Regions from separate parts of the Paraburkholderia phytofirmans OLGA172 genome, predicted to be linked through region 4. Evidence: riboswitches for the same ligand, from Rfam matches in the RefSeq annotation. Region 4 holds a riboswitch; each other region holds the start of a gene.
The links. A riboswitch is a leader RNA that binds a small molecule or an ion and turns the genes downstream of it on or off. The one in region 4 is predicted to bind cobalamin.
Positions count from the first base shown of each region.

Region 1: linked by a shared signal. The riboswitch ahead of cobA (uroporphyrinogen-III C-methyltransferase) and the one ahead of AYM40_RS03750 (TonB-dependent receptor domain-containing protein) in region 4 are both predicted to bind cobalamin.
Region 2: linked by a shared signal. The riboswitch ahead of AYM40_RS33325 (CbtB domain-containing protein) and the one ahead of AYM40_RS03750 (TonB-dependent receptor domain-containing protein) in region 4 are both predicted to bind cobalamin.
Region 3: linked by a shared signal. The riboswitch ahead of AYM40_RS27200 (oxidoreductase) and the one ahead of AYM40_RS03750 (TonB-dependent receptor domain-containing protein) in region 4 are both predicted to bind cobalamin.

Region 1 is NZ_CP014579.1:1,199,494-1,203,408, forward strand. It holds gene AYM40_RS25495 (cobyrinate a,c-diamide synthase) at 1-400, opposite strand, end outside; gene cobO (cob(I)yrinic acid a,c-diamide adenosyltransferase) at 404-1,006, opposite strand; gene AYM40_RS43845 (cobalamin biosynthesis protein) at 1,003-1,626, opposite strand; gene cobA (uroporphyrinogen-III C-methyltransferase) at 1,623-2,519, opposite strand; cobalamin riboswitch at 2,743-2,971, opposite strand; cobalamin riboswitch at 3,051-3,324, shown strand; gene cobW (cobalamin biosynthesis protein CobW) at 3,522-3,915, shown strand, end outside.
Region 2 is NZ_CP014579.1:2,994,352-2,998,266, forward strand. It holds gene AYM40_RS42995 (DUF6531 domain-containing protein) at 1-421, opposite strand, end outside; gene AYM40_RS33320 (CbtA family protein) at 1,003-1,749, opposite strand; gene AYM40_RS33325 (CbtB domain-containing protein) at 1,761-1,982, opposite strand; cobalamin riboswitch at 2,025-2,164, opposite strand; gene AYM40_RS33330 (histidine phosphatase family protein) at 2,219-2,893, shown strand; gene AYM40_RS33335 (MarR family winged helix-turn-helix transcriptional regulator) at 3,116-3,577, shown strand; gene AYM40_RS33340 (FUSC family protein) at 3,584-3,915, shown strand, end outside.
Region 3 is NZ_CP014579.1:1,595,214-1,599,128, reverse strand. It holds gene AYM40_RS27200 (oxidoreductase) at 1-1,159, opposite strand, end outside; cobalamin riboswitch at 1,242-1,421, opposite strand; gene AYM40_RS27195 (bifunctional cobalt-precorrin-7 (C(5))-methyltransferase/cobalt-precorrin-6B (C(15))-methyltransferase) at 1,506-2,840, shown strand; gene AYM40_RS27190 (cobalt-precorrin-5B (C(1))-methyltransferase) at 2,840-3,915, shown strand, end outside.
Region 4 is NZ_CP014578.1:868,710-872,624, forward strand. It holds gene AYM40_RS03725 (SIMPL domain-containing protein) at 1-175, opposite strand, end outside; gene AYM40_RS03730 (EVE domain-containing protein) at 372-830, opposite strand; RNA gene ssrS (6S RNA) at 934-1,115, opposite strand; gene AYM40_RS03740 (cell division protein ZapA) at 1,226-1,540, opposite strand; gene AYM40_RS03745 (hypothetical protein) at 1,537-1,893, opposite strand; cobalamin riboswitch at 2,101-2,358, shown strand; gene AYM40_RS03750 (TonB-dependent receptor domain-containing protein) at 2,449-3,915, shown strand, end outside.

The sequences.
Region 1 (3,915 bases), on a different replicon from region 4:
TGGTTGCCAGATCCGCGCTGCTCGGCGTGCCGTCGAACAGACCCATTACGCCCTCGATCAGGATCAGATCCGCTTCAGCGGCCGCTTGCGCGAGCAGGTTCCGGCAGGCCGGCTCGCCCACCATCCACAGATCGAGCGACAGGACCGGCGCGCCGCTGGCGCGCGCCAGAATCATCGGGTCGAGAAAGTCGGGGCCGGTCTTGAATACACGCACGCGTCGCCCCAGCCGCCGATGGTAGCGTGCCAGAGCCGCCGTAATCGTGGTCTTGCCTTGACCCGACGCGGGCGCGCTAATGAACAGGGCGGGGCACGCCCCGGGGGAGGTGCTCTTGGCGGACGCCCCGGGGGAAGTCCCTTTGGGCGACGTTCCGCAGGAAGTGCTCTCGGGGCGGGTGGGCATTGCTCAGAACTCCACGCCGCGCTGCGCTTTCACGCCTTGCTCGCGATACGGGTGCTTGACGATGCGCATTTCGGTGACGAGGTCGGCGGCTTCGATCAGCGCGTCGGGCGCGTGACGGCCGGTCACCACCACATGCAGCATTTCGGCGCGTGCGTTCAGTACCGACAGTACTTCGTCGAGCGGCAGGTATTCGTACTTCAGCACTGTGTTCAGCTCGTCGAGGATCACCATCTGATAGTCGCCGCTCTCGATCATGCGGCGCGCTTCGTTCCAGCCTTTGCGCGCGGTGGCGATGTCGGCGTCGCGATTCTGGGTGTTCCAGGTGTAGCCGTCGCCCATCGTGACGAAGTCGCAATTGGCGATCGCACCGAGGAAGTCGCGCTCCGAAGTGTGCAGCGCGCCTTTGATGAATTGCACGACGCCGAGGCGCATGCCGTGTCCAAGCACGCGCACGGCCATGCCGAACGCGGCGGTGGTTTTGCCTTTACCGGTGCCTGTATTGACGATCAGCAGGCCTTTTTCGACGGTGGCGTTGGCCTGCTTTTTCTCGTGGCCTTCGCGCCGGCGTTCGGTCATGCGTTGGTGCGATTCGGGGTCGGTTTTCATGAAAGGTCCTGTTCCTGATGGGCGTTGTTTGTCTGTTCGCGGGCGGGCTGGGCGGTGATCGAGGCGATCGCAACCGTGACGCCGCCGTGGATGGTTTTGCGCACGAGTAGCCGTGCGTTGGGGGGATTGGGCGTGATCGATGCAACTGAGGCGGCTGGGACAGTTGAGGCAGCTAAGGCAACTGATGCAACTGATGCAACTGATGCAACTGAGGCAACTGCGGCAGCTGAGGCAACTGAGGTACCCGATGCACCAGAGGCAACCGATGCCAATGCCGATGCATAGGCCGCACGAACTGCGCTGCCCGCATCAGATTCGGCCGCCGCGGCGAGCAGGGCGCATGGCTCGCAGACGCCGTCTATGCCGAGATGCTCGCGCGTGGCCGCCGACGGATCGCTCACGGAGATCGCCGCAATCTGCGCGCGGCTGAACAGCTTCAGCGGCAGCGCATGACGGGCGCAGAATTCGAGCAGGCCGGCTTCGTGGGCTTTGGTGTCGACCGAGGCAATCGCGCTGATTTCATCGAATGCATGCGAGCCGAGTGCGGCACGCACGGCCGCTTCGATCTGCTCAGCCGAACTGTGCAAGCGACAACCGATGCCGATGCTGAGGGTTTTCATTGCGCGTCCGCGGCGTTTGAATCTTCCGCGGTATCCGAAGCGTCCGCGGCGTCTGCCGCTCTGGCTGAGTTCGCCATATTTGCCATTTCCGCCGTTCCCACCGCCCCCACCGCCCCCACCGCCCCCACCGCCCCCACCGCACCCGCCTCACGCACCGCGCCAGAACTCACAGCATCCCGCGCCAAAGCCAGCGATGCCACTCCGCCGATCACCACGATCGCCGGCGAGCCGAGTCCGGCGCGCGCGACCGCGTCCGCGAACTCGCCGAGTTGCGAGAGCGCATGCCGTTGCTCGGGGCGCGTGGCCGATTCGATCGCCGCGCACGGCGTATCTGCGCTCATGCCGGCCGCGAGTAACGCGCCGGCGATATCGTTCAGCCGCCGCATGCCCATGTAAATCACCAGCGTCATCCGCGTGGCGACAAGCGCGCCCCAGTCCGGCTCGCTGCTGCCGGCGCCGTGCCCGGTGACGAACACCACGCCTTGCGCGTAATCCCGATGCGTCACCGGAATACCAATTGCCGCGGGCGCCGCGATCCCGGCCGTGATGCCGTTGATCACCTCCACGCTGATGCCCGCTGCGTGCAGCGCCTGCTGTTCTTCGCCACCACGGCCGAACACGAACGGATCGCCGCCTTTCAAACGCGCGACGCTGCGTCCGGCCCGCACGTGTTCGAGCATCTGCGCGACGATGCCGGCCTGCGGCGTCGACGGATGCCCGCCACGTTTGCCGACGTACACGACCAGCGCGTCGGCGCGTGCGAACTGCAGCACGTCGGGGTTCACCAGATCGTCGACCAGCACCACATCGGCTTGCGCCAGGGCGCGAGTCGCCTTGAGCGTCATCAGTTCGACATCGCCGGGGCCGGCGCCGATCAGCCAGGCGCGGGTCATCGCGGCATGCATGGCGCGCGCCATGTCGTGACTAGCGGGAGCGGGTGAGGCTTGATGCGGCCGGAGGCGGCGGAAATCGAGGTCATGCGGTGCTACAGATTACGCGCGACGAACAACGCTGCTCGCTGCGTTTCCCTCAGGAAAACGCTAGCGGCTGCGCCACGTCGTGCTTTAGCGCCTTCACATCCGTCCCTCGCGGATTCCGGCGGCCGGCAGCGTGACGTTCACTGCCTCCGCGTCTGGCCGGTATCCGGGCTGACGGCCTCATGCGTTTTGCCTTCCCGTCCGGATTCGTCAGACAGTGGCATCAAAAACGCATGCGCGATGCGAGAGCACCGCAGGTCGCTTACCGTTGCGGGGACAGCACAGGTTAAGCGCAGCGAGCGCGGCCTGTTTCCCGTTTAACTGCACATGCGAACGCATATGCGGGCACCAAACGCGCGCATACGATAGCACACGGCAGGCCGCGCCGGCACTGCGCAAAAGCCCTGCCGCGGCCGGCGTTTCCTTGACGGCACAGGGCTCTCGGCCTAAACTCGCACGCACTTTGGTGCTCGTGTGCGCGCTCGTGCGCATGCAGTTAAACGGGAAACAGGGTGCCCGCCTGCAATGGATCGGGTCAACCTGTGCTGCCCCCGCAACGGTAAGCGAAAAGCGGTGCGTTCTCCAGCGCCGCGGAGCCGGCTTCGATGTCCACGCGCAAGGCCGCGTCGGCATATAACCACTGGGCGAGAAACCACTCGTCCGGGAAGGGGAAGCGGCGCTTTCGCCAGCCCGGATACCGGCCAGACCAGGAAGAACGACCACCGCGGGGATGCGGCGGTGCGTTCAGGACTTCATTCCCGTTTTCTGTTTTTCGGTTGCCTCGGCAACGCCGTTGTTCGTCCCCGTGCTTTGTTATTGTGGTTGCCTGCAGGGCATGAACCCGCTCGCATGACCTATGCAGACAAAACGCGAAGGCGCGTCGGCGTGCTCGTGCAACTCCTACGGATAGACCTCACGATGCAAACTCAAATGCGCAAGATCCCCGTCACCATCGTCACGGGCTTTCTCGGCAGCGGCAAGACCACGCTGCTGCGGCACATTCTTCAGCACGCGGGCGGCAAGCGCATCGCGGTGATCGTCAACGAGTTCGGCGAACTCGGCATCGACGGGGAAATCCTCAAGGGTTGCGGCATCGGTTGCGATGAAGACGGTGTCGAAACCGAAGGGCAACTGTATGAACTCGCGAACGGCTGCCTGTGCTGCACCGTGCAGGAAGAATTTTTCCCGGTGATGGAAAAGCTGGTGGAGCGCCGCGAGCAGATCGATCACGTGCTGATCGAAACCTCCGGTCTTGCATTGCCGAAGCCGCTGGTGCAGGCGTTCAACTGGCCGCAGATCAAGAATAGCTTTA
Region 2 (3,915 bases), on a different replicon from region 4:
TCGAAAGATATGTACGTTGAAGGACCAGCGGAAGCGTGTCGCCGCTGGCAAAGTCAGTTTCGGAAAGCATAACGACGCCCTTTGCTGGTGACACAGGGTCCGCCACCGGGCAGGAACCGTCGGACTGAGGCGGAACCGGCACGCCACCGCAATAGTCAGCTAGCCAACTCATCTCGATATAGCAGTTGCCGTAATTGAGTGGGTTGTATGGATCGTCGGCGCCAATTGTCAAAGGTGCGCTTGCTCTGGTCACGTCAACACATGACGGGGTCCCGGGAATCCCACGAGATAGCTCATATGTCTTCATGCAATACATGTACTCTGCGGCGTTGGCGCTAAACGCGACCATAAGCAGCATGAATGCGGCAAGCAGACGGGCCGCCATGCCCGCAGGTCCCACTTTAATTCTCTTATTTTTCATAGTCATCCTTATTGGTTGTACTTGTTTGAATCCCAAGCACCCTATAAGGAGCATTCCACACCGGCTATCCGACAATTCCTAAAATTGCATTTCTCTTATTCCCGTGCAACGTTGCCCTCAGCCAACCTACGCAACAGCCCGTCAGTCGTCAACTGCGTCGCAGTGAAAAACCCAGAACGCCAGGCGCAGGATATCCGTACGTAAAAGTGATTGGGCGCTGCTACTTAAATCAGGGCCGACTGGAAGGGAAGAGACGGGCCGCGTAGCACGCCGCCCGAAAGGGAGATGGGTAGCGCAAGTAAGCGCTACGAAACTAGTCGCGGTACAAAGTGTGATTTCAAAGAATCAGACCTGTGAAGAACGGCCTGGAACTTCACTGGCCAGCCGTCCACACGGCTGTCACAAAGTTATCCCCAGTTTTTGTTCGCAAGCCTGTGGATAACATTCTGGCAAACGCGCCAAGTACTTGATGTATTTGGCTTCTCTTGCGTTGCACGTCGGCACGGCCGCTTTCGCGGCCGTGCCTTTTGCGTTAAAAACCAAGCGGCCCCGCCGCGGCCCTCTCGGCCGCGCCTCTCACATCAACGGTAAGCGGACTTCGCCGCGCCGCGGGTCGCGGGAGCCAGCAGTTTGCTCCGCTCAACCATGGCGCCGAACAGCAGCCCAATGGTCGTCCACATGATCACCTGCATCCCGATCGCCGCGACGCGGAACTTCCACAACAGCACCGCCGGGAAGGCCGCCGGCACTTCGTTGATCGCCGGCATCGACAGTTGCACGGCAGCAATGATCACGACAAACACCACACCGGCGACGATCGAGCCATTCCACGCGCCCAGCTTCAGCGCCGCGCGGCGCCGCACCTTCAGCGAGAACACCATCGCGGCCAGCGAGATTGCAATCATCAGGAAGAACAAACCGGTGCGCACCCCGATCGTCTCGGGGTTGCCCACCGAGGGGGGATTCGCCGGATATTTGATGTTCGGAACGATCACCAGCGCGATAAACGCGCCAAGCGCCAACCATGCGGACAACGCGCGCGCACTCAATGCGCCGACGCGGCCGTACGCAAACGCGAACACCAGCGAGAACAGCCCACCGAACGCCGCGCCATACGTCACCACGCCCGTCAGTAATCCCAGACCCGCTTGCGTGCCGCGGCTCACCAGTTCGGGTTCAGGCGCTTCGCCTTTGGCGGCGTCGGCCTTTTCCTCAAAGGAAATCGCCTGGTCGACCTGCGGCTCGCCCACCAATCTGGCGAAGCCGAACGTGAGCAATCCCGCGGCGATGCCTGCAAGCATCCCGCGTACCAACAATTTACCCACCATGGTCGACTCCGTTAGTGGCAGGGAAAGCCGAGCAGATGGCGGCCGTCGTGCACGAATTCATGCACATACATGCCAGGCACCAGGGACGTGGCACCTTCTTCCGCACCAACGAAATAAATCGCGAGCAACAGTAGCAAGCCGCCGAACACGACCCAAGGCAGCAGTTCACGCAGCGGAATCGGCGTGGGTTGTGCGACAGGCTGTGTCGCGGGATCGAAAACAGCGTTGGTCATATTGGACATCTCCTGGGGGTAACGCGCCCCGATAGTCGATTGAAAAGGGATGCTGCGAAGCTCAGGTCTGGCTTTCGGCTCGTGAATGCCGATTACAGTGGCGCGACCGCGCCGGGCTCTCACCGGCTTCCGTGCTTCGCAGTGACGCTATTCTACGCGCTAAACTTTGCCTCCCGGCAAGGCAAAGCATAGTCGCAGGGTCCGTCTTTAGTCTGGCCTTTATGGAAATCAACTGAATGGACATACGGCTGTTACTGATCGGCCACGCGTCGACTGCGGCGATGCGCACGGGCTGCTTTCCCGCCGACGATCCGCTCGACGCACGCGGCCTCGCCGAAGCAGGCGTCGCGTGTGCGCGTCTGTCGATTCCGGACGACGCGGCGGTTTTCGTCAGCCCTGCCGTCTGCGCGCGTGATACGGCGTCGGCCTTGGGCCTCGCTGCAACGGTCCACGAGGGACTGGCGGATATGAACTACGGTCGATGGCATGGACGCCGCCTTGCCGATCTCGCCGTCGAAGCGCCGCAAGACCTCGCCGCATGGACGCACGATCCCGACGTTGCCGCGCATGGCGGCGAGTCGTTCGGTCAACTCGTGAAACGGGTAGGACAGTGGCTCGATGCGCTGGACGATGCGTTGAGCAACGGGGTGTCTCGCGCAACGGACAGTGCATCAAGCGATGGAACGACCGGGGCAAAAAACCGTGCGTCAAGTGCAAAAACGAGCGGTGTACCGCGCAATATGCAAAACGTGGTCGCCATCACGCACGCGCCAGTGATCAAAGCCGCAATCGTTTATGCGCTCAGGGCGTCGCCGGACATGTTTTCGCGCATCGAAATCGCGCCGCTCTCGATGATCGAATTGCGCCGCTCGCGACGCGGCTGGACATGGTGGCCGGCGGCGTCACATTAACGAACTACGCGAATCCGTTGCCGAGCACCGACGCAAACATCGCGCACCGCACCATCGCCGGGCTCAAACCGGTCGATACCCTTGTGGTAGATGCCGCACCGTCACGCCGTATTCGAAGCCAATGTTGTCACATTGCGGCCGCAGGCTGTTGCCGAGTACGTCTTCACAACAATCCCAATTCAATAGTTTGCTAACGAATATTTTAGAAATACAATATCGGCCATGTCGAATCTCGATGCCTTGCGCCGCACCGTCAGCAGCACGCTGGTCGTCGCTGCCAGAAAATGGCGGCGCACGAGCCATGGCGTGCTCGCGGCATTTAACGTTTCCGAAGCGTGCGCTACGCCGCTACTGACCGCCAGCCGGCTCGGCGAAGCAGTGCGGCAGGTCACGCTGGCCGATCACATCGGCATTGAAGGGCCCTCGCTCGTGCGGCTGCTCGATCAACTGTGCGCGGCCGGCCTGATGCGCCGCGACGAAGATCCGGAAGACCGGCGCGCCAAGACCGTGGCGCTCACCGACGAAGGCCGCGCCGTCACCGCGAAAATGGAAGAAGAACTCAATACGTTGCGGGCGCAAGCTTTGAAAGGCATCTCGCGCAGCGATCTCGAAGCGACCTTGCGGGTGCTGGCCGCTTTCACGACCGACGCAGCGGCGCCGCACAACGCCGGGGATCCCGAGTAAGGGTTTATGGTCTATCCGTCCATCCGCGACTGGCTGTTCTCCGTCAAGACGTTTGCCGCGGCGATGATCGCGCTCTACATCGGTCTCTCGCTCGAGTTGCCGCGGCCCTACTGGGCCATGGCCACCGTCTACATCGTGTCGAATCCGTTTGTCGGCGCGACCCGCTCCAAGGCGCTTTATCGTGCGCTCGGCACCGCGCTCGGCGCGTCGGCCGCGGTGCTGCTGGTGCCGCCCTTCGTCGAATCGCCGTATCTGTTCAGCGTGATCGTCGCGTTGTGGACCGGTACGCTGCTGTATCTGGCGGTAGCCGACCGCACCGCGCGCAGCTATGTGTTCAT
Region 3 (3,915 bases), on a different replicon from region 4:
GGCCCAGCGCGTTCATTTCAGCGAGCACGGCGGGCGCGGCATTGGCAGCGATATCGGGCAGTAACACGCTTTGCCAGGGCGTCATGCGCAGCGTGCCGTTGCCGCGCTGTTGTGAGAGCGTGGCAAGGCCGCGCAAGGTGGCGGCGTCGAGGCGTCCGAGCGGCGGTTGGCCGCCTACGTGCAGCATTCCCACGACTCGCTGAGCGTGCGCACCGAGCCGCAGCGCGGCATCGGCAGGCGTGGCGCGTCGCCAGTTTGCGAGCGACGTGTCGCGTGACAGTGGGAAATCGACGTACTTTTGAGCGTGCTGCAATACGGCGTCGACGGAATGCGCGGCAAGCAGATGACGCATGCGCGTGGCGTCGGTGGTGGCCAGATCGAGGAACGTATTCAGCAGCGCGCGGACAAGACCCGCGACTTGCGCGGGCAGCACGGCGCCGAGGGCGCCCGCGCTATCCGTGCGAGGGCGCTCTGTGGCGTCACGCGAGTCGGCGTATTCGGCATGCTGGAACGCATCGGTACCCGCATCAGCGTCAGCGTCAGCTTCAGCGTCAACATCCGCGTTCGCCACAGCAGGCGGACAACCCGTCAAACCAAACACGAATCGCACCCCGTCTTCAACTTGCGTCGCTGCCAGCCAGATATCATGCGGATGATCGAGCCTCGCAAGGCGCTCGCCACCATCGAGCAGAAGCGCGAATTTGGGTGATAGCGCCGCGAAACGCGCTTCGGTTTGCAGCAATGCAAGCAGTTCGACGCAGAGCGGCCTCGTATCGAACAGCGCAAATGGATCGCGGCCAGCAGTCGGGCTCAGCATCACATTGCGCACATCGTCCGCAGCGGCCGCCCGAATCGGCCCTAGCCCCGCGTCGACCAGCGCCGCGCTCAACGCCGCTTCATGACCGCTGCGCACGCCGCGCACTTGCAGATTCGCGCGATTGGTCAGCTCGACGACACCGGCCGCATGCTGCGTGCTCGCCTCGGCAATCGCCAAGGCCTGCCCGGCGCTCAGCTCCCCGCCGGGCAATTTGATCCGGCAGATTCCACCATCGCGCGCGGCGACGATGCGCAGCAGCCCTGGACACGCCGAGGGCCGCAGCGCGAGGGCCGCGTCGGGCAAAGCAGTGGAGGAGGGCGGAGCTTGATTCAAGACGGACACCGGGTTTAGCGTCGCGCGACGGCCCGAGCGCCGCCCGGTCGGGCATTGCTGCGGCATCGGTACACCCCGCCCGATGTAGGCTGGCACGAACAGTCTGGCCGGCAGGTCTCCTGGCTGGCAGGTCATGGTCCGCCGCGGCCTTCCCGGTCTAACCAGTGGCACGGAGCGCAGGCGGACTCGCTGCATACAGTTGCGGGGGCAGCCACAGCGACACTGTGTTCCCTCTTCGGCCCCGAAGGGCACCGGCGGCTGTATTATGCCTTTTTTCGAACAGCACAACGAGGCTGGACGCTTTGATCGGCGTGGCACAGCGCATTATTTGAAGATACAGAACGAGGATGGATGCATGCCGGCGTGGCTGACCGTGGTGGGCATAGGCGATGACGGCTTCGCCGGCTTGGGGAGGCCCGCGCGGCGTGCTTTGCTGGAGGCGTCGGTGGTTTATGGCGGCGAACGTCATCTGGCGATGCTGCCCGCGCGCCTCGCCGCGCGCCGGGCGGCATGGCCGAGGCCGTTCGATCTCGCGCCTTTGCTGGCGGAGCGTACCGGGTCCGTGTGCGTGCTGGCGAGCGGGGACCCGATGCTGTTCGGCGTCGGCGCGACGCTGGCGCGGCAGTTGCCGGCAGGTGAGTTGCGGGTGCTGCCTGCGCCGTCGTCGTTGTCGCTGGCGGCCGCGCGGCTTGGCTGGCCGTTGCAGGATGTCGCCACGGTTTCGCTGGTGGGAAGGCCGTTGCCGACGCTGAACGCTCATCTGCACGACGGCGCGCGCGTCTTCGTGCTGAGCGCCGACGGGCGCACGCCCGCCGCGCTGGCCGAACTGCTGCATGCGCGCGGTTTCGGCGCGACCCGGATGACCGTGCTGGAGCACTTGGGCGGCGCTCGGGAGCGGTGTATGGATGGCCGCGCGGATCAGTGGTCCGCGGGTGACGTGGCGGCGCTGAACCTGATTGCGCTCGAATGCCGGGCAACGGAGGGCGCCCCGCGTTTGCCGTTGACCGCCGGCTTGCCCGACGACGCCTTTCGCCACGACGGTCAGTTGACCAAACGCGACGTCCGCGCGATCACGCTGGCGCGGCTCGCGCCGACGCCCGGCGAATTGCTCTGGGATGTGGGCGCGGGCAGCGGATCGATCGGCATCGAATGGATGCGCGCGCACCCGACTTGCCGCGCGATCGCGATCGAAGGGCACGCGGAGCGGCAGCGCTTCATCGAACACAATCGCGATGCATTGGGCGTGCCGGGTCTGCAGTTGGTGGCTGGCCGCGCGCCCGATGCGCTGGCAGGATTGGCTGTGCCGGATGCGGTGTTCATCGGCGGCGGCGTGACGGCGCCGGGCGTGCTCGATGCCTGCTGGGCGCGTCTGCGTGACGGCGGGAGGCTGGTCGCCAATGCGGTCACTTTGCAAGGCGAGGCGACGCTCGCGGCGTGGCGGGAGCAGCATGGCGGCACGCTGACCCGGATCGCGCTTGCCGAGGCCCAGCCGCTTGGCGGCTTCGATACCTGGCGCCAGGCGCTGCCGATTACACTGCTGGATGTCACCAAGCCGGCTGACGGCGCCAGCGGCACGTCCAGTGCGAGCAACACGAACGGCGCGCACGCCACAAGCAGCACGAATGGCACGAATGGCGCCAGTGACATCAATGCCGCTAATGGCACCTCAGCCGCCTCACCGCAACCCTAATGCGCGAAGAAACGCCCGAACAACCCGCGCCGCTGCGTAGCGGCTACACGACCGGCAGCTGCGCCACCGCGACGTCGCTCGCGGCCGCGCGTCTGCTGCTCGCGGGTATCGTCAGCGAGGTCGCGGAGATCGTATTGCCGAAGGGCCAGCACGTGCCGCTGCCGCTGGTGTTCTGCCGCCTGTGCGCCGACGGCGCCGAAGCGGGCACGGTGAAAGACGCAGGCGACGACCCCGACGTGACGCACGGCGCGATCGTATTCGCCCGCGTGCGCCTGCGTGCCGAACCAGGGGTGATATTCCGCGCGGGACCCGGCGTTGGCACCGTGACGCGCGCCGGCCTCACGCTGGCGGTCGGCGAACCGGCGATCAATCCGGTACCGCGCAAGATGATGACCGAGCATCTGATCGAGCTCGCGGCCGAACATGGATACACCGGCGGCTTCGAAGTGACGATCGGCGTCGAAGGCGGCGAAGCACTCGCGCTGAAAACGATGAACCCGCGCCTCGGCATTCTCGGCGGCTTGTCGATTCTCGGCACCACCGGCATCGTGCGGCCGTTCTCGTGCTCGGCCTATATCGCGTCGATTCATCAGGGCATCGACGTCGCGCGTGCCAACGGTTACATGCATCTCGCAGCCTGCACCGGCAACGCAAGCGAAGACGCAATGCGCGCGCACTACGGTCTGCCGGACATCGCGCTGATCGAAATGGGCGACTTCGTCGGCGCGGTGCTCAAGCATATGAAGCGCGCCCCGGTCGAGCGCCTGAGCGTGTGCGGCGGCTTCGGCAAACTTAGCAAGCTGGCAGCCGGGCACCTCGATCTGCATAGCCGCAATTCGAGCATCGATCTGGAACGGCTCGCAAACTGGGCCGCCGAACATGGCGCGGACGACGCGTTGCAGGCGGCGATCCTCGCAGCCAATACGAGTCAGCAGGCCGTCGCGTTGGCGCACGCGCAGCACGTGCCGCTTGGCGATATCGTCTGCCGTCACGCCCTTGCTGTCGCGCGCGATATCGTGCCGCCGCAGGTTGCGGTCGAAATGTTCGCGATCGACCGCCAGGGCAATCTGATCGG
Region 4 (3,915 bases):
TATTGACGACGTCTTGCGGCACTTCCGCGCTTGCCTGCGCATTCAGCGACAGTACGCCCGCCGGCTGATACTGCGTGACGCTCTGCGCGCGGGCCATGGCCGGTGTCAGCGCGAGCGCGGCAGGGGCGGCGCATATGAGAGCGAGCGCGAGTGCACGTGTGGTGTTTTTCGTCATGCTTGGACTCCTTGCTTGAACAGGTTGTGCACGATTGGAGCGAACGCCATGCAATGGCACAACGTTTGCGAGTCCGTTAGGCGCTTGTAACCTGAGCTTGGTTCCCTAATTTCACGTTCGCTCAAGGTTTGCTTTCATCCGCGCACAGATGTGCGCATGACTCAACCGAGCACGGGTCGCATGTGCGTACGCATCGTCAAACAAGACGTTTGGTGATGAAGCGCCATTCGGCTTCGGTCACCGGCGTGATCGACAGGCGGTTGCCTCTGGCGAGCACGCGCATGTCCTTCAATTCCTCATGCTCGCGCAGCGCCGCAAGCGGAATCAACGGAATCTTCTTCTTGAACACCACATCGACGAGTAGCCAGCGCGGCGTTTCCTGCGACGACTTCGGGTCGTAGTAGGGACTCTTCCTGTCGAACTGAGTCGGATCCGGATAGGCGGTGGACGATACCTCCGCGAGCCCGGCGATGCCCGGCTCAGGGCAACTCGAGTGATAGAACAGCACGCCGTCGCCGACCTGCATCATGTCGCGCATGAAGTTGCGCGCCTGATAGTTGCGCACACCAGTCCACGGCAATGTGTGCTGCGGTGCCTGAGCGAGATGGTCGATGCTTGCTTCGTCCGGTTCGGACTTCATTAGCCAGTAGCGCATGAATCGAATTGAACGTGAGTGAACGTTACGGGTTTGATGCAGCAAGAAAAATCGAGGCCCAAAGAAAAACGGCACCGAACCGAAGTCCGATGCCGTTTTGAATAAGGTCCCCGCCTTAGCCGCTAGGCCGGCATCCTGAACCGGGGGTTCAGAATTGGTCGCAGTTAGCAGCACTTCGGGTACATCAGACAGAGTGACGCGCACACCCGTGCTACAAATTTCCACAACCGTGCACATGGCATTGGTTCAAGGAATATATGACCTTGGCGAACCAGGCAGGGAAGTCAAACCGATTGAACTCAATCGCTTGCATGAGCCTTCGCTCATGCATTCCGCTTGAATCCGTAGCCGATCTCAGGACCGGCCACTTGAAACTGTTCGAGACTGCTGGGTACTTACTGCATGCTGTACTGCTGAATCACAGTACCCAGTTGTTCGTTCATTTGGTGCATTGTACGCCGGATTTCTTCCGCGGGAAATGCTTCCCCGTGTCGCACGCTCGTTTGCAGCTTAAGCAGTTCCGATGCCAGCGACAGCGCAGCCATGACGGCAATGCGATCCGTGCCGCGTACGTTGCTGCTATTGCGGATCTTCGACATCTCGGCGTCGACGCGTGCCACCGCTTCGAGCAGCGCGCCTTCAGTTTCCGGCGAGCAGGCGAGGCGATAGGGCACGCCGAGAATCGATACTTCGATCTGCTTGGTGGTCATGCATTTTCTCCATGGCGGGTGACGTCGCTCTCCGCTTCGACCTCATGCGGCGCGGTCTCGAGCAGATCGAGCTGATTGTCCGGCTCGTTGTGCGCGCGAGCCCGCGGCAGCTTTTCGAGGATCGCATTCAGGCGGACCTGTGCGTCGTCGATCTTTGCCGACAGCGCGTCGCGTTCCGCCTGCAGTGCATCGCGCTCCTCACGCATCAACGCGAGTTCAGTGCGCGTGGCCTCTGCTTCGGCACGCGTTTGAGCGAGCTGATCTTCGAGCGCGAGCCGCGCTTCATTGTGGCGTTGGCTGATCGCGATCAGCTTGCCGATATTTTGTGAAAGTGTTTCGAGTTCGGTGAGCATCTGCTGCGTCCTCTAAAGACATTGCATTTTAGCGCGGAATGTCGCAGGTTCCGACAATTGTCTCGTTTCGAGACGTAACAACATCGCTTTATGCAGGCTTTTATCGACCATATGATGAAAAGCACCACGCGCATCGGACAATAGCCTGCACATAACAGATCAGATTGCGCACGGCCTAACCATTCTTGACGGACCCGAGGGCCGCTCCTAAACTGGCCGCACTCTGGTGCCCGCGCGCGCTTTTCCACAGTGCGCGCAGTTAAACGGGAAGCAGGGCGCGCGTCTCGCCTGAACGCGCGAACCTGCGCTGCCCCCGCAACGGTAAGCGACCGCATTCGTCATGCAGGTCGATCCTGATCGCGTGTTCGAAGCTGAACACGCGAGTGTGCCACTGCGCGTCACGCGTGGGAAGGCGGGATCGATGTGTCGCCAGCCCGGATACCGGCCAGAGGGAGAGGGTCGTCCGCACGCAAACGTTAAACAGCGCGGCCGCCTCGTTACGCATCGGCCTGCGGGGAAGCGGGCCGAGCACGCTATCCACAGGAATGTCATCCCATGTTGTCCCCTATCGCTCGCGCGGCGTTGCTCGCCTTTGCGAGCCTGCCGCTCGTCGCGCATGCGCAAGCTGCTTCTTCTTCTTCTTCTTCTTCTTCTTCTTCGCCGTCTTCATCTTCATCTGCCGATACGGGGTCTGCCGGTCCGTCACCCACGCTGTTGTCGCCCGTTGTAGTCAGCGCGGAACGCGGGCCGCAACCGCTCGCCGATGCGATCCCGCAGACCACGCTGTTCGACCAGCAGGACATCGCCGATACGACTGCGACCGATTTGCCCGGTCTGCTGCAACTCGCGCCCGGTGCGCAGATTTCGCGCACCGGTGGACCGGGTTCAACGGCGAGCCTGTTTCTGCGCGGCGCATCGTCGACGCAATCGCTTTTGCTGATCGACGGCGTGCGGGTCGATTCGGTGAGCCTGGGCGCGCCGCAACTCGCGCAGATTCCGCTCGACCAGATCGACCGCGTCGAAGTGGTGAACGGCAACGTGTCCGCGTTATACGGTTCGGGCGCAATTGGCGGCGTGGTACAGGTCTTCACGAAAGACGGCGGCGAGCATCCGCCACGCTTCAATTTTTCGGTGGGCTATGGCAGCTATCACACGCAGACGCAGCAGATGGGCGTGAACGGCGCGCTGGATCAAGACGGCAAGACGACCTTCAGCATCTCGCTCGCGCGCTCGAAAGACGACGGCTTCTCGTCGCTCAATCCGGCAGAGGCGCCCAACGCGAATCCAAACGCAAACGGCTATCTGAACGAAAGCATCTCGGCTTCGCTGCGCCACAAGTTCAACGACAAATGGGACGCGGGCGTCACGTATCTCCAGTCGAACGGCAATAACAGCTACGACAACGCATACGGCCTGCCCACCGATCTAAACAACCTGTACACCAAAGTGCGCCAGGTGTCGGTGTTCGCGAACGGCAAGCTGACCGACTGGTGGACCACGCACTTCATCGTTGCCGAAGGCGACGACCGCAGCGTGTCGAATACCAACGGCATCTACAACGGCCGCTTCGACACCGACAACCGGCAGTACACGTGGCAAAACGATTTCGCGTTCGCCGCGCAGCAGAACCTGCAGGTCGGCTATGAGCATCTGGATCAGAGCCTCGACTCGGATACCTTCGCGGCGCCCGACCGGCATGTGGATTCGGGCTTTGTCGGTTATACGGGGCGCTTCGGGCGCAACCAGGTTCAGGCCAATCTGCGGCGCGATCAGTATTCCGATTTCGGCGGGGCGAACAGTTACTATCTCGGCTACGGCTTCGACATCAGCGAGCATTGGAAGGCGACCGCAAGCTACTCGGATTCGTTTCGCGCGCCGAGCTTCGACGATCTGTACTATCCGTACAGCGGTAATCCGTCGATCCAGCCGGAGCGCAGCCATTCGATCGAAGCAGCGTTGCAGTACGCCTCGAATGCGCTTGGCGTGATGCGTCTGAGTGCGTTCCAGACGCGGTATTCGAAT